2 regions of the Streptomyces sp. NPDC033270 genome follow, and region 1 is predicted to be linked to the other one. Evidence: riboswitches for the same ligand, from Rfam matches in the RefSeq annotation. Region 1 holds a riboswitch; the other holds the start of a gene.
The links. Region 1 has a riboswitch for ZMP and ZTP ahead of ACZ5XZ_RS00320 (bifunctional 5,10-methylenetetrahydrofolate dehydrogenase/5,10-methenyltetrahydrofolate cyclohydrolase). Riboswitches for the same ligand answer to the same signal wherever they lie in the genome.

Region 1 (10,518 bases):
ACACAAGCCTGGCGAGAAAAGGCAAGGCCGAAATCGTCAGGGGGAAAGTGAATTACGCGATGGAGCGGGGCAAGGACAAATTCCGGCACTGAGGAACACGCTCATGAGGAACACGCTCATGAGGAACACGCTCATGAGGAACACGCTCACGCGCTGACGATCACGGCCCGCCGCCGCACTCCGCGCCACGGCGGGCCCACCCGCCCGCCCGCGTCGCTCCTCTGAGCTGCGGCGCACTCCACGGCCGCGGCTCGTCGTGCCGCGGCCGCGGCACGCTCCTCGACTGCGGCCGCGGCCCGTCCCCACGGCCCCGCCCCGCTCCTCGACTACGGCCGCGGCCCGACGATGTCCTTCCCGCTCCGGACGGTGATCGCCATGGCCGGGCAGACGTCGGCGGCGTCCAACGCGCGCTCGTCCTCCTCGATCCGGTCGTTCAGCGGCCGGGCATGGGCGCCGTCGAGGGCGAAGAGGTCCGGTGCGATGGCGGCGCAGGAGCCCGACGCCAGGCACTGGTGCGGGGCGATGTCCACTTCCCAGGTCATCCGCGCACTCACCACCCCACCGGCATGACCCGCGGGCCGCGTACCAGCATCTGGCTCTTCCACTCCAGATCGCCGGCCAGATGCAGCTTGGGGAACCGGGCGATCAGGGCGCTGAGCGCCTCCTGGAGTTCCAGGCGCGCCAGCGGGGCGCCGAGGCAGTGATGCGCGCCGTGGCCGAACCCGAGGTGCTGGTTCCCCGCCCGCGAGATGTCCAGCGTGCCGGGCGCGTCGAAGCGCAGCGCATCGCGGTTGGCCGCGCCCACCGCCACCAGCACGGGGGTGCCGGCCCGCACCAGGGTGCCGCCGACCTCGACGTCCTCCTTGGCGTAGCGGGCCTGCCCCGCACCGCTGCCCAGCGGGACGAAGCGGAGCAACTCCTCCACCGCGCCGCCGATCAGACCGGGCTGCTCGCGCAGGAGGGCGAGCTGGTCGGGGTGGTCGAGCAGGGCGAGGACGAAGTTGGGGATCTGGGTGGCGGTGGTCTCGTGCCCGGCGACCAGGATGCCGACGCACAGGTCGACGAGTTCGAGTTCGGACAGGCGGTCGTCGACGTCCCGGGCCTCGATGAGCGCGGTCATCAGGTCGTCCTGCGGCGCGCGCCGGTGCTCCTCGATCAACTGGCCCATATAGCCGCGGAGTTCTTCGAGGTTGGTGTCGAACTCCTCGGCGGTCAGCGAGCTCGTCGACAGGGCGGCGTCGCTCCACACCCGGAACCGCGGCCGGTCGTCGGTCGGTACGCCGAGCAGCCGGCAGATCACGGCGACGGGGATGGGCAGCGCGTAACGGTCCACCAGATCGGCCGGTGGTCCGGCGGCCGCCAGCTCGTCGAGGAGTTCGTTCGTCAGCTGCCTGACCTGCGGCCTGAGCTTTTCGACCTGGCGGACGGTGAACGCCTTGGCCACCAGCGCCCGCAGCCGGGTGTGGTCGGGCGGGTCCATGCCCAGGATGCCGCTGTCGCGGCGGCCCTCGGACTGCCGGGGCTCGTCGTGCCGCGCGCTCTCGGCGCGGCTGAAGCGCTGATCGCCGAGGACGAAGCGGGCTTCGGCGTAACGGGTGACGAGCCAGGCCGGATCGCCGTAGGGCATCCGTACCTTCAGCAGTCCCGGACGATGGCGCGCGCGCTCGTACTCGTCGGACAACTCAAGGCTCTCGGCGACATTGAAGGGGTAGGAGAGGGGTGCTGTGTCGGCTGTGGTCACGGCGACCTCCCTTGTGTAAGCACCTGCTTACAAAGGTAGGCCGCTCCCTCGGGGCGGTCAACGACGCGATGTGGCCGTCATGGTGACGGTCCGACAGAGAGGAGCGTGACGAGACGATGGGGGAGACCCCGCAGCACGGCACGGCGGGCGCATACCGCAGGGATGCGCAGGGCACCCGGCTGCGTCTGCTCGACGCGGCGTCGGAACTGTTCGCGGAGCGCGGCTACGAACGGGCGACGGTACGGGACATCGCGGCCCGGGCCGGAGCCAACCAGGCCCTGCTGTTCCGCTACTTCGGCTCGAAGAAGGCCCTGTTCGGAGAGGTGATGGCGCGCGGCGGGCAGGAGCAGCTACGGACCACCCCCGCCGAGCGGCTGTTCGAGGTCGCGCTGCGCGGCATGCTGGCCGGCGGCGCGGAATCCGACCGTTCGCTGGAGGTCTGCCTGCGCTCGATCGGCGGCAGCGACGAGATCGCGGACGCGCTGCGGGGGCTGGGGGAGGAGTACGCGGACGTGCTCGCCACGCTCTCCCGCTCCGACAACGGCGGACTCCGCGCCGATCTGGCGCTGTCCTGGCTGCTGGGAATTGGCTTGATGCGTGTGGTGGTCGCCAAGGAACCACTGGCGAGCGCCGACCCCGACACGGTCTGCGCGCTCGTCACGGGCGCGCTGGGAAACCTGCTCGAAAGCCTGCCGGACGGCGGGGAGCAGGGGGACGTGCTGCGTTCCAGTGACTCCGCGGCGGGGCACCACCAGAGGGGTGAAACGCCCTTCTAACGTCGCGTTTGCAGAGGATATTCCTTTTCTGCAGATTCGAGTGAAGGTGGGAACATGCTCCGTTCGATCCCTCGTGGCCTCGCAGTGGCCGGGTTGACCGCGGCCGTCCTGGTCGTACCGGCAGCGGGCGCCGCCACCGCGTCCCCCAGCGGCGCGCAGCGCGCCCTGTGCGACATGCACTGCGGCAAGGACCACACCGGCAGCAAGGGCCACAGCGGCAACAAGAGCAAGGACCACAAGGGCAAGAAGGGCAAGGGCCACAAGAAGGACGGCAACGAGTACGGGCGTCACCTCTTCCACCCCCACGGCTTCCCCTACGGCCTGGGCAGGGACGGCCTGCTCGGCCTCGGGCTGCTCGGGGTTCTCTGACACCCACCAGGTAGTCCACCCAGTGGGCCCGGGGCCTCCTCCCGGGCCCACTGCCGCGTGCCAGGGCGCAGCACAGTCGCCTGCCAGGCGTGTCGCATTCGACGCGGTGTCCTGTTCCGCCCTTCGTTCCCGCACCCGGCGACCACCCCGGCGGCCGCCGGCCAACGGGCCCGTCGAGCGCGACCCGTCCCCCGTGGAGTGTGCATGTCACCATCCGCCGCGTGCAGGAGGAACCGCCGGCGCACCGTGCGCGCCCTGGCCCTTCTGGTGGCCCTCGGCGCCGTCCTCGCCGGCCTCGTCCAGGCCACCCCGCCCACCCCCACGGACCACGAGACCCTCGATCCGCGCATCACCGCGGTCCTGCGAAAGCCCGCCTACCGGCACGCCCAGTGGGGCCTGTTCCAGCAGAACCCGCAGACCGGAAAGGTGACCCGGTCCCGTAACGCCGATCAGTTCTTCATCCCCGGGTCCACCGCCAAACTGTTCGGCGTCAGCGGCACCTGGCACACACTGGGCGGCGGCCACCGCTTCGTCACACCGCTGCACGCCGTCGGCAGGCGCCGCAACGCGACGCTCCAGGGCGATCTCGACCTGGTCGCGCAGGGGGATCTGACACTCGGCGGCAGGACGCGCAAGAACGGCACCGTCGCCTTCACCGCCATCGACCACACCTACGCCAACGACATCCCCGGCGCCGCCCTCACCCCGCAGAACCCGCTGGCCGGCGTCGACCAGCTCGCCCGGCAGGTGCGTGCCGCGGGAATCCGCCGGGTCGAGGGCGATGTGGTCATCGACGCACGGCTGTTCCGCCCGGACCCGGCGCTCGCCCCGACGCCCACCCCACTGATCATCAACGACAACGTCATCGATCTGCTGACCTCCCCCGGCAGCGGAGCGGGCGCACCGGCCGGCCTGGAGGTGCGCCCGAAGGTCGCGCCGTACCGTGTCACCTCCGCCGTCCGCACCGTCGCCGCCGGTAAGCCGACCGACATCGCCGTCAAGGCCTCCGCCGACGGCACCCGCATCCAGCTGTCCGGCACCATCGCCGCCGGCTCGGCCCCCGTCCTGCGGGTGTCGCCCGTCAAGGACCCGAACGCCTTCGGCCGGACCGCGATGATCGAGGCGCTGAAGCGGGCCGGGGTCGAGGTCACCGCTCCCGCCGTCGGCCCCAACCCCGCCACCCGCTTGCCGCGCTCCTACCAGGGCGTGCCCACCGTGGCCCGGTACACCTCCCCGCCGTACGCCGAGTACGCCGAGCTCATCCTCAAGGTGAGCCACAACCTCGGGGCGAACCTCGGGATCTGCCTGATGGCCGTGAGCCGGGGGAAGACCGACTGCCAGGACGGGTTCCCGGTGCTCGCCGCCTTCCTGGACAGTGCGAAGGTGGACCGCGGGGCCGTACAGCTCGCGGACGGCCGGGGCGGCAGTCCGGTCGACCGGACCACACCACGGGCCGCGGCCCAGCTCCTGACGTACTGGCAGCACACCGCCGACGCGGAGCGCTTTCGCACCTCGCTGCCGAGCCTGGGCGTCGACGGCACCCTGGCGGACTCCTGCCGTGACTGCCCGTCACGCGGCAGGGTCTTCGCCAAGACCGGCACTGTGGCGGGCGATGACGCGCTCAACGACCGGCTGGCGGTGGGCGCCGAGACCACGGCCGGCTATCTGGAGACGGGCAAGGACCGCTTCGACGTGTTCTTCGCCGGGGTGAACGGTGCCTCCACTGCGGGCACGAACATCGGCGGCGTCCTGGCGGTCGGGAACGATGTGGCCGACGTCGCGGCCTACTTGCAGCAGACGAGCGGGTAGGGCCTGTCGGGCTCACCCCGCCTGGCTGCTGTCCTTCAGGCTGCCCCAGCCGTGCCAGCGGTCGATCTCGATCCAGGCGCTGACCCGGCGGCGGTTCCGCTGTGGGTACGGCCGCCGGAGGTAGTGCCGGGCCAGCCGGTCGATGTCGGCCAGCTCCCGGTCGTCGCGGAGTTCCCCGACGCGGCCGATGAGGCTGAGATGGGTGTACCAGTTGCTCTCGTCGAGCACGGTGAGCGTGACCCGGGGATCGCGGCGTACGTGCTCCAGCCGCTTGCGGCCCTCGTCCATGTTGACCAGCACCCGGCCCTCGTCCCAGAGGTACCAGGTGGCCGTGGAGACCGGCTGGCCGTCCGGCCGCAGTGTGGTGATGACGGCGGGGTTGGGCTTGGCCAGCATGGCGACGGCGGCTTCGGGGAGCGGTGGTTTCGACATGGGCGGCACTCTCGGTTCGCTGCGGTGGGAGGACGTTGCTGCCTGCGGATGCGTCGCTGCGTTCGGTACGTCGTCGCACTCGGTACGCCGCCGCACTCGGTGCGCCGCTGCGGTCATCTTCGCGCTTTCGGCCCGTCACCCTCTGGGAGGCGCGACCTTCTGCGGGAGGGAACCGTCCCCGTCGGCCAGTGGGGGAGTGGCGGCGGGCGGGGCGGTGGCGCTGGGAGCCGCGGCGGGTCCCTTCTTCAGGGTGTCGAGGATGGCCAGGCCCTGGCCGACGATGGCGGAGGCGATCTCGTCGATGCCGTCGGTGCCGTTGAGGATGGTCAGCCGGGACCCGGAGATGCCCTCGGCGGCGGCCTGGGCCAGCGCCGGGAGGTTCTCGACGGTGCGGTTGGCGGCGATCAGCTCCTGGTTGCCGTCCCGGAGCGAGGCGGCGAGCGCGGTGTTGGCGTCGGCGCGTGCCTGGGCGAGCGTACGTTCGGTGTAAGCATGGGCGTCCGCCTCGAAGCGGACCTGGTCGCGCCGCGCCTCCGCCAAGGTGCGCAGCCGGTAGGCCTCGGCGTCCGCGGGGCGGCGCACCTCGGCCTCCAGACGCTGGGCGGCCAGCGCGGCCTGCCGCTCGGCCAGTGCGGTCTGCTCCTCGATGACCTGCTGTGAGGCCCTGGCCTGGGACAACGGACCGGCCTGTGCGGCGCTGGCGTTGTACTGCTCGGTCTCGGCGAGGAACCCGGCCCGTTTGATCGCGGTGTCCCGTTCGTACCTCGCCTTCAGCGCCGCCGCCTGCTGCTCCCGCTCGGCCGCTTCCTGGTCGGCCTTCGCCTCGGCGATCCGCGCGGCGCTGGCGACCGCCGCGGCGTGCGGGGCGGCCAGGTTGGTGATGTAGCCGGAGGTGTCGCCGATCTCCTGGATCTGCAGGGCGTCGACGACGATGCCGAGCTTCTCCATCTCGGAGTGACTGCCGTCCTTGACCTCCTGGGCGACCCGGTCCCGCTCCCGGATGATCTGCTCGACGGTCAGCCCGCCGACGATCGAGCGCAGATGGCCGGCGAAGATCCGCCCCACCAGCTCTTCCATGGTGTCCTGCTCGTCCAGGAACCGTCGCGCGGCGTTGGCGATCGACGTCGGGTCGTCGCCGACCTTGAAGACGGCGACCGCCCGGACGGCGAGCCGGATGCCCTGCTGGGTGACGCAGTCCTCGGAGATCTCCGCCTCCCGCAGCGACAGCGACAGCACACTCGCCTTCTGCTTGACGGGCAGGACCCAGCAGCCATGGCCCGTGACGATACGGAATTGCGCGTCCCCCGCACGGCGCTTCGAGCCGGAGATCAACAGCGCCTCGTTCGGCGCGGGAACATGCCAGAACAACATCACAAGGCTCCTGGTCCGGTGCGGCCGGCCTCGGGCACTCCGGGCGGGGGCGGCCGAGCCGGGGGAGGCGTCCCCCGGCTCGGCCGTACGGGCTCCGGTCCGGGTCAGGCGGCCGGCAGCGGCGCGACGATCACCGACCGCGCCGAGGTGTGGTCCACCACGACGACCTGCGTATGGCGGGCGATGGGCTCTCGGGACCAGGCGGCGAAGGCCTCGGTCCCGCCGCGTACGGGCAGCAGCACCTCGCCCGGTCCGTCGCTCGGGATCGAGACGGTCACCCGCCCGATCGCGCCGATCGGGTCGAAGTCCGTGTCATCCCTCGCGCTCACCCGGGCTCCGTCGCTGGTCAAAGCCGCTGTCGGCCCGGAAGCCGGGCAGCGGGAAATCTCGACAACTCAACGGTACTCCGGGCGATCCGGCCGGCTCAGGAGTCCAGCCGGGCGGGCCGGGCGGCCGGGATCGGCCGGCGCGCGGGCAGCACGTCGGGCGCGCGGTGCGGCCGGAGGGCGGTCAGCGCGGTCTCGGTCTCCTCCATCAGGCAGCGGTACGAGACCAGCCGCTGCCACTCGGGGTCGGCGACCCCGGGTACCGTGGCGGCGCGCTCCGTCCAAATCCGCACCAGCGTGGCGTACAACGGGGTCTGGTGGGCGACCTCGGCGGTGATCCACCGGGGCATGGACCCGGGGCGGGGGAGGGAAGTCTGTCCGTGACCTGCGACGGTGCCGGAGGTAGGAGCGCTCATGGCCGTTGAAACGATCCTGCGGGCCTGGGGTCACTGCGTATTTTTGCGGCTCCCCGCACATGCGTCCTTCCGTGGGGGGCGAAACGCCCTCGAATATCACCCCATGCAGTGATCTATTGCTGGGAAGCAGTCCAATCCGGACGAAGGAACGTTGTCGCAGTCATGGAACCGAGGGAGTTGTGGGAGCGCCACGCGGTACTCGCACAGGCGTTTTGCAGCAGCGATGACGAGGTCCGCCGGACGCAGGGACTCCTCGACGAGGCCGAGGTCCGCCGGTCGCGGACGCTGGCCGCCTTCGCCGTGACAGTGGGCAGCGACGCGGTGGTGGCGGACCTGCTCGGCCTGGACGAACGCGAAGTACGCCTGGCCCGCCGCACGGTGGGCAAGGACGACGCCCGCGCGGTCGCCAAGAGCCTGCTCGCGCAGCCCGCCCACCCCGCCCACCCCGCCAATGAGCAGCCGCCCGCGGGCGAGCAGAGCGCCGCCCGGGAGCAGGCCCCCGCACAGCCGGCCGCCGCCCACCAGCAGGCGCAGGCCGGCGCCCACCCCGCCGCGCACCCCTCGGGCCAGGCCGCCGCGGCCGGCCAGGTCCCGACGGGCCACGCCGGCGCACCGGCGACCGGCCCGCTCCAGGCCGCCCCGCCCCCGTCCACCCCGCCCCCGTCCGCCCCGCCCCAGGCCACCGACTCGGCCTGGGCGCCGACCCTGGACGCGATCCTGATGAGCAGCTGGCACACCGGAGTCGACCTCACGGCCCTGGCCACCGAACTCGGTCTCGACGCCCGTTTCCTCGTGGCCCGCGCCCAGCAGCTGTCCGCCGAGAACCGCCAGACCCCCCAGCCCCCCCAGACCCCACCACCGGACCGCATCGGCCGGCACCGCCGGATGGCCACGCTGCAGCCCTCCCAGCAGTCCGAGACCCCTCATCTGGCCTGGCGCGAGCGACCCTCGCAGGCCCCACGGGAGACGTACGAGCACGAACCCTGGAAACAGCAGCAGTACGCGGGCTATCAGAACAACGCGGATTACCGGGGCTATCAGGATTACCAGGGCTATCAGAGCTACCAGGGAAATCAGAACTACCAGGACTACCAGGTGTACCAAGGGCAACAGCCCGCCCCCGCCACCTGGGACCCCAGCGCCATCACCACCGCCCAGCACGACTGGGACGGCATCCTCAGTCAATGGGAAGCTACCACGCCCACCGCGCCCACCCCGGCCCCGGGCGGTCACGCAGGCACCTGACGCCGGCTCCCAGGAGCGATCCGCCGTCGATTACAGTGGTCGGCGGGCCGTGACTGGCGCTTGGGTGGAGTACCACCGGGGAGCGGCCCGGCCACACCCGGCCACTGCCGCGCGCCTGGGCGATCCCGCACGACGCTCAGGAGCACCCGATGTCCCAGACCGCCCGCCTCATGGACGGCAGCGCACTGGCCCGCCGCATCGTCGAGCAGGCCGCGGACCGCGCGGCGACCCTCACCCGGGAGACCGGCCAGGCCCCCTGCCTGGCCACCGTACTGGTCGGTGACGACCCCGCCTCGGCGACATACGTACGGATGAAGCGCGCCCGCTGCGAGAAGGCCGGGATCCGGTCGCGGCATGTCGCGCTGCCCGTCGAGACCACGACCGCGGAGCTGGTCGGCACCCTCACCGAGCTCTCCGACGACCCCACCGTCCACGGCATCCTCCTGCAGCACCCGGTCGGCCCGCACATCGACGAGCGCGCCGCGTTCGAGGCCATCGCCCCCGAAAAGGACGTCGACGGCGTCACCTACCACTCCTTCGCCACGATGAGCTTCGGCGTCGACGGCTTCGCCTCCTGCACGCCGGCCGGCATCCTCCGCCTCCTCGACCACTACGACGTCGAGCTGGCCGGCAAGCACGCCGTCGTGGTCGGCCGCAGCGCGATCCTCGGCAAGCCCGTCGGGATGCTGCTGCTCGGCCGCAACGCCACGGTCACCTACTGCCACTCCCGCACCACCGACCTCGCGTCGATCACCCGGCAGGCCGACGTGCTGATCGCCGCCGTCGGCCGGCCCCGATTGCTCACCGGCGAGCACATCAAGCCCGGTGCCGTCGTCGTCGACGCCGGCTACAACCCCGGCAACGTCGGCGATGTGGACTTCGACTCCGCGAGCAGCCGCGCCTCCCTGATCACCCCGGTCCCCGGCGGCGTCGGCCCCATGACCATCGCCACCCTGCTCACCCAGACCGTCGACGCCGCGGCCCGTCAGCTGAAGGCGGCCTGACGGCGCGGCATCGAAGTGCCGCCGTGCGGGGCGGGAGGGGGCCGGAAGTGTGCGGCGGCCGGGCAGTCGCCCTCCGTATGATCGCCAGAGCGATAAACGATCATCAACCGGAGGGCGAACGGTCATGGCGGAACAGCGCGTTGTCATCGTGACGGGCGGCGGTACGGGCATCGGTGCCGCCACCGCCCGACTGCTGCGGGCGGCCGGCCACCAGGTGGTGATCTCCGGCCGCCGGCCCGAACCGCTGCACCGCCTCGCCGAGGAGACCGGCGCCCTGGCCCACCCCTCCGACGCCGCCGACCCCGAGGCCGTCCAGGGACTGGTCGATGCCGCCGTGTCGGCGTACGGACGGCTCGACGGGCTGGTCCTCAACGCCGGCATCGGCCGCAGCGGCTCCGTCGGCGATCTGTCGATCGAGGACTGGGAGGCCGTGATGACCACCAACGTCACTGGCCCCTTCCTCCTCCAACGCGCCGCTCTGCCACACCTGTTGGCGGCACGCGGCTCGGTCGTCGCCGTCGCCTCGGTGTCCGCCCTACGCAACGGCGCCGGCAACGCCGCCTATGCGACCTCCAAGGCGGCCCTGCTCCAGCTCTGCCGCTCCCTCGCCGTCGACTACGGACGCGACGGGCTCCGCGCCAACATCGTCTGCCCCAGCTGGGTGCGTACGGAAATGGCCGACCGGCGGATGGCGCGGTTCGCCGACGAGTCCGGCCTCACCGGCGGCATCGACGCCGCGTACGAGGAGGCCACCCGGCTGCTCCCCGTCGGCCGCCCCGGCGAGCCGCACGAGGTCGCCGAGGCCGTCGACTGGCTCCTCTCGCCTGCCGCGTCCTTCGTCAACGGCGCGGTCCTCACCGTCGACGGCGGCGCCACGGCCGTCGACACCGGCGGCGTCGCGTTCGACTTCCGCCTGGAGCCGCGTGGCGACGGCGAGGAACGCGGCCGGTGACGGCCGGGGCGGCGCCTCCCCGGGCGGGAGGTCAGGTGGTGGCCGGCTGGGTGGCGCGGGCGAGTTCGCGGCGGTGG
Region 2 (10,518 bases), on a different contig from region 1:
TGTGCGCCGCCCTGGCTGAGCAGCGCGCGAGGGCGTACGCCGCCGGGGACTGGTCGAAGGCGACCGACTGCAGCGTCGAGATGCGCCGCCACCCCCACCCTGAAAGGAAATAGGCCGCTCCGTGGCCTGGGCAGCGCCTGCCCGATCCCCTGAGGTCCCTCGTCGCGGAGAAGTCAGTCTCGACCGGCACGGCGCAAGGACAGGCGGTCGGCGAACGGGGCTGCTCCGGCAGGTACTTCTCCGAGCTCTAGCTCACCCGGAGTCCGGCCCACCTCGGGAACACCAACAGAAAGGGGAACACCGCATGACAGTCCTGCTCGCAACCCCGAACCGGATGAAGCACCGCGATCCGCGGGCACTCCTCAACGCAGTACAGCCACACATCAAGCACCTCACCATCAACGTGTTCGACAGTGGCATGAGCATCTGGGATCGCGAGATCGCTCTGCTGCTCCGCGACCAGACGATGGTCCGCGAGATGGTCGAGCGGATTCTCGGCAATGCCGTGATGTACATGATCGCGTCCATCGAGCACCCCGAGGTGCACCTTGGTGTCGGAAAGCTCGTGGACATCGGCGTGCATCAGATCTACCTCGACACCCCCGTCATGTTCGCCTTCTGCAACCTGTACAACGGGGGCGTCTACAAGCACCACGCGCCCTTCATCAAGCGCCGCAACGACGGCATCGTGACCCGAACCGCCGATTTCCTGCGATCCATCGGCTTCGACGCGGACGAGGAACTGTGGGCGATCGACGGTGCCGCCTGCTCACCCTGTGACAGCAAGGTGCCCGACAGTCACTGACGGGCCTACCGTGGGCGCCCCTGCTGGCCGGGTCGGCGGGGGCGTCTGCCTTCCGAACGATGAAGTGAAGGACATCCGTTGACCGCAGTGCACAACATCGACGACGAACGCGAAGTGTGGAACGCCTACGCGGAGAGCACCCGCGACAAGGTCTTCGAGGATGCCGATCCGACGTTCTGCTGGACTCAGTACGCCGGCCACGGCCCCGGCCCCGAAATTCTCGGTGACCCTGAAACGGTGCTGGAGATCGGCTGCGGCACCGGAAGGCACCTCGCGTTTCTCGCGGCGAAGGGCGTCAAGTCCACCGGACTTGATCTGTCACCGGTGATGGTGGAGAACATCACCGAACGGTGGGGCTCTCTGGGAGCGCAGTTCATCTGCGGTGAGGTTCTCGATCACCTGACGGCCAGCCCGGAGACGTACGACGCGATCTATTCGATCTTCGGCGCTGCCTGGTTCACCGATCCGGAAAGGCTGTTCCCCCTGGTGGCTGCCCGGCTGAACTCCGGCGGCGTGTTCGCCTTCGCCCAACCCCCGGCCATTCCTGGTGCGTACGGACCTCAAGGCATGTACAAAGGTGGCTTCGCAGGCCCGGAGAGGTACACGTACCGCTACAGCCACACGCCACGGACGTGGGAGGACCTGTTGCGCGAAGCCGGATTCGTCCATGCCGACGCCCAGGTGATCAACGCCCCGAAGCCAGGACACATCGGCACGCTCCTGGTCCGCGCTGTGCGCCCCTGACCAGGCATCGAGGTCATCGTCGTCGCGCACCTCGCTCCAAGTGGTGCGCCATGGGATGCGTGAAGAACTGGGATGCTCCCGTCGCCAGCGCATACGTGCCGCTCGGCGGAGATCTCAGTTGGTCGCTGGTCATTTCGACCTCGGTCGACAAGCCGGGACTCTCGCATGACCAGCGAGGCGCCGAGCCGAGCCCACCGGCTCGCCGGGAGACCACTCCGCTACTCCGCGACCTCCGTAGGCGGCCCCATCCAGATCGCGTCCTCGCAGATGCTCAGCTGGGTCCGTCGGCCCTTCTCGTCCCGGGCCGTTATCGGACGGCGGTCCTGGGTGTCGTGTGGTGCGGCGACCACGGCGGTGTCGATGGTGACCATGCAGCCTTCGGGTTGCGTGGCCCGGTCGGAGTCCTTGTAGCGCAGCGCGGTTGTCAGGGTGCCGCCGCGGCTGAGGTCGATGGGCATCGTCCGGCCGTGCCCCTGTGCGTCGGACATGGGCCCCTTGCCGATGTGGACCTCGAAGACCGGGAAGCCGCGGAAGACGCAGGTTCCCGGGCCCTTGTTGGCGATGGACAGTCGCGCGTCGCGGTGGGCGGTGTGCGGCTTCTTCTTCAGCACGGTGAGCTTCCAGCGCAGGCTCTTCGTCGTGCAGTCGGCGTGCAGGGCCGCCATCCGGGGCGAGCCGCAGCCGAGCAGGCCCAGGCCGAGGGTGACGGTCAAGGTGAGCGCGGCCGCCGCCGCGAGAAGTGGACGCCGACGCACGACTCCCCCTGGTTGTTTCGCTGTTCGTTCCGCTGTTCTTTCCGCGTGTCGCATAGGACTTCTGTTGAGGAGGAAGGGTTTCGTGCGCCCGGGGTTGCCTCTGGCCGCGGGGCAGTGATCGATTTCCGGGCGGGCGTGGCCACCACTCCGGGGCAGGCGTGGCCACCACTCCCGGGCAGGCGTGGCCACCACTCCCGTACGGCGCGGCTCCGGCTCCCGTACGGCGCGGTTACAGCTCCCGTACGAAGGACACCCGGTCCAGCCCCGGGCCGTCGTAGTCCGTGTGCACCGGTACGCCGTCGTCGGTCCGGTCACCCGGCTCCAGCCGGAAGCCCATACGGGTGTGGTACGCGATGGAGTCGCGGTTGTTGGGGCTGGTGATGCAGCGGACCCGGCTGCGGCCCGCCTCCCGGGCGAGGGCGAAGAAGCGCTCGTACAGCGCGCTGCCGACACCGCTGCGCTTGCCGTCGGGGCACACACCGACGAAGTGGATGTAGGCCGTGTGCGGGTCGGTCTGGGACAGGAAGCCGATCAGGAAGGCGTGCAGGGTGCCGTCGGGGCGCTCGACGAGGAAGCTGGTGTCGGCGAAGTGCTGCAGGAACAGGCGCGGCACCAGCAACGTCCGTTGCAGTGCGCCCGCTTCACCGCCCAGTCCGCCCCACCAGTCGGCCAGGGCCATCTGGAGGCGCGGATGGTCCGACGCCGCAGGATGGCGCAGCGTCAGCTCGTCGGATATCGGGCCCGGCGCCGGGGTGCTGTCGGTCATGCGGCCAGCCTAGGAGTACCCCCCGCGGGCGCAGGCTTCCGGCCCCGCGCTCTACTGCCAGGTCGCGGTGTCGGGGTCGATGCCGTGGGCACGCGCGTCGGCGTCGACGATGCGACGGAACCACGCGGCAAGGCCGGCGCGGATGCCGTCGTAATGGGCGGCGAATGCCGGATCGGCCTCGTACATGCGGCCGAGACAGACCTGCATCTGCCTGGTGAGGGGAAAGTACGCGGCAAAGACCTCGCGGTGCCGCTCGACGAGTTGACTCGCTTCCGGGCTACCAGGTGTGACGCCGGCGTCCATCGCCTCCCCGAGGGCGCGGTCGAGGGCGGTGGTGGCGTCGGCGACGGCCTGCCACTCCTCCGGACCGCGCGAGGCCGAGCGTTCGGCGTACTGCCGCCATTGCGTGGTGTCTCCGTAGCGCTGACGGGCCTCGGCGGGCCAGTGAGGGTTCCACTGGGGGCCGAAGACCGCGGCCTGCTGCTCGATGGTCAGCAGCAGGCCGCGCTCGTGGGCGTCGATCATCCGATCCAGTCCGGCGCTGAGCTGCTGGAGGCGGTCGATCCGTTCGGCGACCTGGGTGCGCTGCGCGCGCAACGCACCGGGCACGTCTGCGGTCGAGTCGTCCAGGACGGCCCGGATCCTGTCCAGGCCGAGACCGATCTCACGGTAGACGACGATGCGGTGCAGGCGTTCCAGATCACCAGCGGTGTAGAGCCGGTATCCGGCGGCCGTCCGCAGCGACGGCCGCGCCAGGCCGATCTCGTCCCAGTGGTGCAGCGCGCGGACCGTCACGCCCAGACGCGCCGAGACCTGACCGACGGTCAGGCCATCGGCGTCAGTGGTGTCAGGCATGATCCTCATTGTCGCCGAGACCGGCACCCGGTGGGCGGATGCCGATGGCTTCGAGGTTCCTTGCCTCCTGACTGGCCGGATCGAAGGGCTTCGCCGCAGTGAAGACGATCCGGGCGTTCTCGGGGGTGATCACCTCCACATCGCGGGTGTTCCAGGGAGTGTCCCGTGGACCGTCGACCGAGTCCGGGCGCAGTGCGCGACAGGCCTCGACAACGGGATCGACCTGGCTGAGCACGCACGCGAAACTGAAGCTCATCGCCGGTGCCTGCTCCGGAACGCGGTCCGCGTGGAGGAGGAGTACGTCCTGGAACGCCCACCGGCGCAGATGCACCAGCGTGCCGGGGATGCTGAAGAGTTCGAAGAACCCGAGCCCACGGACCCAGAAGTCCACCGATGCCGCCAGGTCGCTCGTGGGGATCGTCACGAACGCGGGCATTCCGTAGATGCCACGGAACGGCTCCGGCGGAACGGCATCCGGGCCGGGGGCGGGCACGGGGCTCGTCTCGAACGCGTTGTAGTAGTCGCTCATGCACGTGACTCTCCAGCCTCACGCAGCGTGAGGGTCAAGCCGGTTTCGTGCATCGCGCCCTGCCCCGAGGATGCGACCGGCGTGATGGCCGGGGCCGGCCGGCCGCCACCCGCCCCGCCCCGTTCGACGTCGTGGCACACAGCCGTGGCACACAGCGGACGGGAGGGGGCAGATCCCTCACCAGGGCCGTGAGGCGACCGCAGGGGGACGAGTCGGAACCAGTCGGAATCAGGACGGGGGCGTAGCGAGGGCGAGGGGAGCCGGTCTCTAGGCTTGGCCGGAGTCACAACGATGTACGTCCGATGTACGACCGAAGTACGTCCACGGGGGAAGCGGGAAGACATGGCCGAAAAGGCACGTCGGCGGCTGCGGTCGAGCACGGTGATCCTGGGAGGCATGGGCGCGCTCGCCGCGGCCCTGACGTCCTGCGGCTCCGAGCCCGACAAGCGCTGCGTCGACCGCAACAGCTACGACATGGTCAAGGGCTACCGCATCGTCGACTCCAAGAACTGCTCGGCGGGCGGCGGCTCGTCCAGCACAGGCAGCACTTCGAGCGGCGGCGGATACGGCACGAGCGGCCGGGGCGGCGGGGCGGGCAAGAAGCCCGTCGACGGCCAGTGGTACTACGACCCGAGCAACAAGGGCGGCAGTTACGCCGCCGACGGCACCTTCAGCAAGAGCTCGGCCGTCAACCGCGGCGGCTTCGGCTGCTCGGGGTCGCACGGCAGCGGCGGGGGCCGGCACGGCTCCTTCGGCGGCTGAGCGGCCGGGACACGGCATGGAACGCCACACCATCGAGCCCCGCCCCGGCTGGCAGCAGACCGTCGAGGCGCAGGGGCTGATCTACCCGCTCACCCGCTACCCGGACGATTCCCTGCGGCCGTACTGGGACGAGAGCGCGTACTACGCGTTCACCCTCCCCGAGGTCGAGGCCCTGGAGGAGGTCGTCGAGGAGCTGCACGGCATGTGCCTGGCCGCGGCCGCGCACATCGTCGAGCGGGGCCGCTTCGCCGACCTCGGCATCGACGATCCCCGGCTGGTGGAGCTGGTCGCCGAGTCCTGGCGCCGGCGCGAGGAACTGCCGTCCCTCTACGGGCGGTTCGATCTGCACTACGACGGCACCGGCCCGGCCAGGATGCTGGAGTACAACGCCGATACGCCGACCTCGCTGGTCGAGGCCGCCAGCCCGCAGTGGTTCTGGATGGAGGAGCGCTTCCCGGGCGCCGACCAGTGGAACTCGCTGCACGAGCGGCTGGTGGCGGCCTGGAAGCGGCAGGCCCCGCTGCTGCCGCCCGGTGCGCCGTTGCACTTCGCGCACTCCGCGGGCGACGAGCTCGGCGAGGATCTGATGACCGTCGCGTATCTGGAGGAGACGGCGCAGCAGGCGGGCCTGGAGACGGTCGCCATCTCGATGGAGGACATCGGCTGGGACCGGCTCTCGGGCCGCTTCGTCGACCAGCGGCTGCGCTTCATGCGGGCGTGCTTCAAGCTCTACCCGTGGGAGTGGCTGGCCACCGACGACTTCGGCCCGTACGTCCTGGACACCCTCGACAACGGCGGCGGCACCGGCTCCACCCTCTGGATCGAACCCGCCTGGAAGATGCTGCTGTCCAACAAGGCGCTGCTGGCGGTCCTGTGGGAGCTCTACCCCGGACATCCGAACCTGCTGCCCGCGTACCTCGACGGGCCGCGCGAGCTGGCGCACACCCGTGGCTACGCGGCCAAGCCGCTGCTCGGCAGGGAGGGCGCCGGCGTCACGCTGCACGAGCCGGGCGCCGCCCCGGTGCTGCGCGGGCCCGAAGACCCGTGCTGCTACCAGGAGCTGGCGCCGCTGCCGGACTTCGCCGGCAACCGTGTCGTCCTCGGCGCCTGGGTCGTCGAGGACGAGGCGGCGGGGCTGGGCATCCGCGAGTCGTCCGGACCGGTCACGGACGAGTACGCGCGCTTCGTGCCGCATGTGATCCGCTGAGGCGCATCGCCGCGTGCCCGCGCGCCACCGCGCGCCCGGCGCCGCCGCGTGCCCGGGTGCCACATGGCGCAGCGAGCGGCCAGGGCCTTCGGCCCGCCGGTCGCCCGCTGCGTGCTCGCGGCGCCCGCGCTACCCCTCCAGCACCTCCCGCAGCCGGGCCAGCCCCCAGTCCAGGTCCTCCTTGCTGATCACCAGCGGCGGGGCGATCCTGATCGTCGCGCCGTGGGTGTCCTTGACCAGTACGCCCCGCGCCATCAGCTGCTCGGAGATGTCCCGTCCGGTGCCGCGCGCGGGGTTGATGTCCACGCCCGCCCACAGCCCACGGCCGCGTACCGCGTCCACCGTGCCGTCGCCCACCAGCAGCCCCAGCTCGGCGTGCAGATGCTCGCCCAACTCCGCCGCGTGCTGCTGGAGTTCACCGGTCCGCAGCATCGCGATGACCTCCAGCGCCACCGCGCAGGCGAGCGGGTTGCCGCCGAACGTCGAGCCGTGCTCGCCGGGCGCGTAGACCCCGAGCACCTCGCGGGAGGAGACCACCGCCGACACCGGCACCACTCCGCCGCCCAGCGCCTTGCCCAGTACGTACATGTCGGGCACCACGCCCTCGTGCTCGCAGGCAAAGGTCCGGCCCGTACGGCCCAGCCCGGACTGGATCTCGTCGGCGACGAACAGCACGTTCCGGCGGCGGGTCAGCTCCCGCACGCCCGCCAGGTAGCCCGGCGGCGGCACCAGCACGCCCGCCTCGCCCTGGATCGGCTCCAGGAGGACGGCGACCGTGTGGTCGTCGACGGCCGCCTCCAGCGCCGCCAGGTCGCCGTACGGGACGATCTCGAAGCCGGGGGTGTACGGGCCGAAGCCGGCGCGGGCCTCGGGGTCGGTGGAGAAGGAGACGATGGTGGTGGTCCGGCCGTGGAAGTTGTTCTCCGCGACGACGATCTTGGCCAGGCCGTCCGGGACGCCCTTCACCTGGTAGCCCCACTTGCGGGCCGTCTTGACGGCCGTCTCGACCGCCTCGGCGCCGGTGTTCATCGGCAGCACCAGCTCCATCCCGCACAGTTCGGCCAGCGCGGCGCAGAAGTCCGCGAACCGGTCGTGGTGGAAGGCGCGCGAGGTGAGCGTGACCCGTTCCAGCTGGGCCTTGGCGGCGTCCAGCAGACGACGGTTGCCGTGCCCGAAGTTCAGCGCGGAGTACCCGGCGAGCATGTCGAGATAGCGCCGGCCCTCCACGTCCGTCATCCAGGCGCCCTCGGCGGTGGCCACGACGACCGGCAGCGGGTGGTAGGTGTGCGCGCTGTGGGCTTCGGCGGCGGCGATGCCGCGTTCCGTTGACGTCACCGGTGACTCCGTTTCGGTAGGCCCTACGGGGCATATGCACCGAGATGCCCCTCTATAGTGCCGCGTAGGTGGATTGTTCGGAAGCTGTTGCGGCGGTTCGGTGTTCCGACGCCGGGGTGACACGGGCGGGCGTCCGGGGCCCGTCCGGGGAAAGGCGCGGGCCGGCGCCCGGGGATCGGCGGGACACCCCTAGACTCGGCGGTGCGTACCGCGACTGGCGTACGGGGAATCGACCCCGAGGGAGCGGTGCGAGGACACCATCACGAGGTGCCGCCCGCCTGGGCACCCGGGACCCGACCGGACCACCGATCGAGCGCCCCGGAGGACGCCATGTCACTGCCCCTTTCCCATCCCGCGCTGCACGCCGCCGATCCCGAACTCGCCGCCCTCGTAGGCGCCGAGGAGCGGCTCCAGGCCGACACCCTGCGGCTGATCCCCAGCGAGAACTACGTCTCCGCCGCCGTCCTGGAAGCCACCGGCACGGTCCTGCAGAACAAGTACAGCGAGGGGTACGCGGGCCGTCGCTACTACGAAGGCCAGCAGAACATCGACCGCGTCGAGACGCTGGCCGTCGAGCGCGCCAAGGCCGTCTTCGGCGTCGAACACGCCAACGTCCAGCCGTACTCCGGCTCACCCGCCAACCTCGCCGCGTACCTGGCCTTCGCCGAGCCCGGCGACACCGTGCTGGGCATGGCGCTGCCGATGGGCGGCCACCTCACCCACGGCTGGGGCGTCTCGGCCACCGGCACCTGGTTCCGCGGCGTCCAGTACGGCGTACGCGCCGACAGCGGGCTCATCGACTTCGACGAGGTGCGCGACCTCGCCCACAAGGAGCGCCCGAAGATCATCTTCTGTGGCGGCACGGCCGTCCCCCGCACCATCGACTTCGCCGCCTTCGGCGAGATCGCACGGGAGGTCGGCGCGGTACTCGTCGCGGACATCGCCCATATCGCCGGTCTGATCGCGGGCGGCGCCCACCCCTCGCCCGTACCGCACGCCGACGTGATCTCCACGACGACGCACAAGACCCTGCGCGGGCCGCGCGGCGCGATGCTGATGTCCCGCGCGAGCCACGCCAAGGCCATCGACAAGGCCGTCTTCCCCGGCCTCCAGGGCGGCCCGCACAACCACACCACCGCCGCCATCGCGGTCGCCCTGCGCGAGGCCGCCGCGCCCGCCTTCCGGGACTACGCGCACGCCGTCGTCGCCAACGCCAAGGCGCTCGCCGAGGCGCTGCTGGCCCGCGGCTTCGACCTGGTCTCCGGTGGTACCGACAACCACCTGGTGCTGATCGATCTGACCGGCAAGGACGTGCCGGGCAAGGTCGCCGCCAAGGCGCTGGACCGGGCCGGGATCGTCGTCAACTACAACACCGTCCCGTTCGACCCGCGCAAGCCCTTCGACCCGTCGGGCATCCGGATCGGTACGCCGTCGCTCACCTCGCGGGGGCTGGGCACGGAGCTGATGCCGCAGGTCGCGGAGTGGATCGAGCGGGGCGTGACGGCCGCGAAGGCGGACGACGAGGCGGCCCTGGCGGCGGTCCGGGGGGAGGTCGCGGAGCTGATGGCCGGCTACCCGGCGCCGGGGCTGGCGACGCGCTGACGACTCCCTGACGACGGCCGTCCGGCAGGCCGTCGATCCACTCCCCGACCACGCGCCGGGGAGCACCCGCAGACCTGAGACAATCGGTCCATGGCTCTCGAACGTCCGCGTGTGCTCTCCGGCATTCAGCCCACCGCCGGCTCCTTCCACCTCGGCAACTACCTCGGTGCCGTCCGCCAGTGGGTGGCGCTGCAGGAGGCTCACGACGCCTTCTACATGGTCGTCGACCTGCATGCGATCACCGTTCCGCAGGACCCCGCCGAGCTGCGGCAGAACACCCGGATCGCCGCCGCCCAGCTGCTGGCCGCCGGGCTCGACCCGGAGCGCTGCACGCTCTTCGTGCAGAGCCATGTGCCCGAGCACGCCCAGCTCGGCTGGGTCATGAACTGCCTGACCGGCTTCGGCGAGGCGTCCCGGATGACCCAGTTCAAGGACAAGGCCGCCAAGCAGGGCGCCGACCGCACCTCCGTCGGCCTGTTCACGTACCCGATCCTGCAGATCGCCGACATCCTCCTCTACCAGGCCCACCAGGTCCCGGTGGGCGAGGACCAGCGCCAGCACATCGAGCTGACCCGCGACCTCGCCGAGCGCTTCAACGCCCGCTACGGCGACACCTTCACCATCCCGGCGCCGTACATCCTCAAGGAGACGGCGAAGATCTACGACCTGCAGGACCCGTCGGCCAAGATGAGCAAGTCGGCCTCCAGCGCCAAGGGCCTGATCAACCTCCTCGACGAGCCGAAGGTCTCCGCGAAGAAGGTCAAGAGCGCGGTCACGGACACCGACACGGTGATCCGCTACGACACCGAGAACAAGCCGGGCGTCTCCAACCTCCTGACGATCTACTCCTCCCTCACGGGCACCTCGATCCCGGAGCTGGAGCAGAAGTACGAGGGCAAGATGTACGGCGCCCTCAAGACCGATCTCGCCGAGGTGATGGTCGAATTCGTCACACCGTTCCGGGACCGTACGCAGGAATATCTGGACGACCCCGAGACGCTGGACTCGATCCTGGCCAAGGGTGCCGAGAAGGCCCGCGCGGTCGCCGCCGAGACCCTCGCCACCACCTATGACCGGCTCGGATTCCTGCCGGCCAAGCACTGACGGGACCCGTCCGCGCGGCCGCACGAACCCGCCGGACGGGCCGCACAGAGCCCT

Region 2: linked by a shared signal. The riboswitch ahead of ACZ5XZ_RS26055 (serine hydroxymethyltransferase) and the one ahead of ACZ5XZ_RS00320 (bifunctional 5,10-methylenetetrahydrofolate dehydrogenase/5,10-methenyltetrahydrofolate cyclohydrolase) in region 1 are both predicted to bind ZMP and ZTP.

Annotation. Positions count from the first base shown of each region.
Region 1 covers NZ_JBVIRA010000001.1:58,554-69,071, forward strand. The annotation lists gene ACZ5XZ_RS00265 (CsbD family protein) at 1-92, shown strand, start outside; gene ACZ5XZ_RS00270 (ferredoxin) at 327-542, opposite strand; gene ACZ5XZ_RS00275 (cytochrome P450) at 551-1,741, opposite strand; gene ACZ5XZ_RS00280 (TetR/AcrR family transcriptional regulator) at 1,858-2,517, shown strand; gene ACZ5XZ_RS00285 (hypothetical protein) at 2,572-2,886, shown strand; gene dacB (D-alanyl-D-alanine carboxypeptidase/D-alanyl-D-alanine endopeptidase) at 3,091-4,695, shown strand; gene ACZ5XZ_RS00295 (PPOX class F420-dependent oxidoreductase) at 4,708-5,127, opposite strand; gene ACZ5XZ_RS00300 (SPFH domain-containing protein) at 5,263-6,498, opposite strand; gene ACZ5XZ_RS00305 (hypothetical protein) at 6,603-6,827, opposite strand; gene ACZ5XZ_RS00310 (hypothetical protein) at 6,923-7,174, opposite strand; gene ACZ5XZ_RS00315 (hypothetical protein) at 7,403-8,485, shown strand; ZMP/ZTP riboswitch at 8,525-8,613, shown strand; gene ACZ5XZ_RS00320 (bifunctional 5,10-methylenetetrahydrofolate dehydrogenase/5,10-methenyltetrahydrofolate cyclohydrolase) at 8,635-9,489, shown strand; gene ACZ5XZ_RS00325 (SDR family NAD(P)-dependent oxidoreductase) at 9,614-10,441, shown strand; partial or broken gene ACZ5XZ_RS00330 (oxidoreductase C-terminal domain-containing protein) at 10,473-10,518, opposite strand, start outside.
Region 2 covers NZ_JBVIRA010000020.1:135,866-146,383, forward strand. The annotation lists gene ACZ5XZ_RS26010 (hypothetical protein) at 305-805, shown strand; gene ACZ5XZ_RS26015 (class I SAM-dependent DNA methyltransferase) at 884-1,549, shown strand; gene ACZ5XZ_RS26020 (DUF4232 domain-containing protein) at 1,768-2,304, opposite strand; gene ACZ5XZ_RS26025 (GNAT family N-acetyltransferase) at 2,534-3,070, opposite strand; gene ACZ5XZ_RS26030 (MerR family transcriptional regulator) at 3,122-3,925, opposite strand; gene ACZ5XZ_RS26035 (VOC family protein) at 3,918-4,454, opposite strand; gene ACZ5XZ_RS26040 (hypothetical protein) at 4,797-5,216, shown strand; gene ACZ5XZ_RS26045 (glutathionylspermidine synthase family protein) at 5,233-6,423, shown strand; gene rocD (ornithine--oxo-acid transaminase) at 6,553-7,758, opposite strand; ZMP/ZTP riboswitch at 7,959-8,049, shown strand; gene ACZ5XZ_RS26055 (serine hydroxymethyltransferase) at 8,089-9,360, shown strand; gene trpS (tryptophan--tRNA ligase) at 9,451-10,464, shown strand.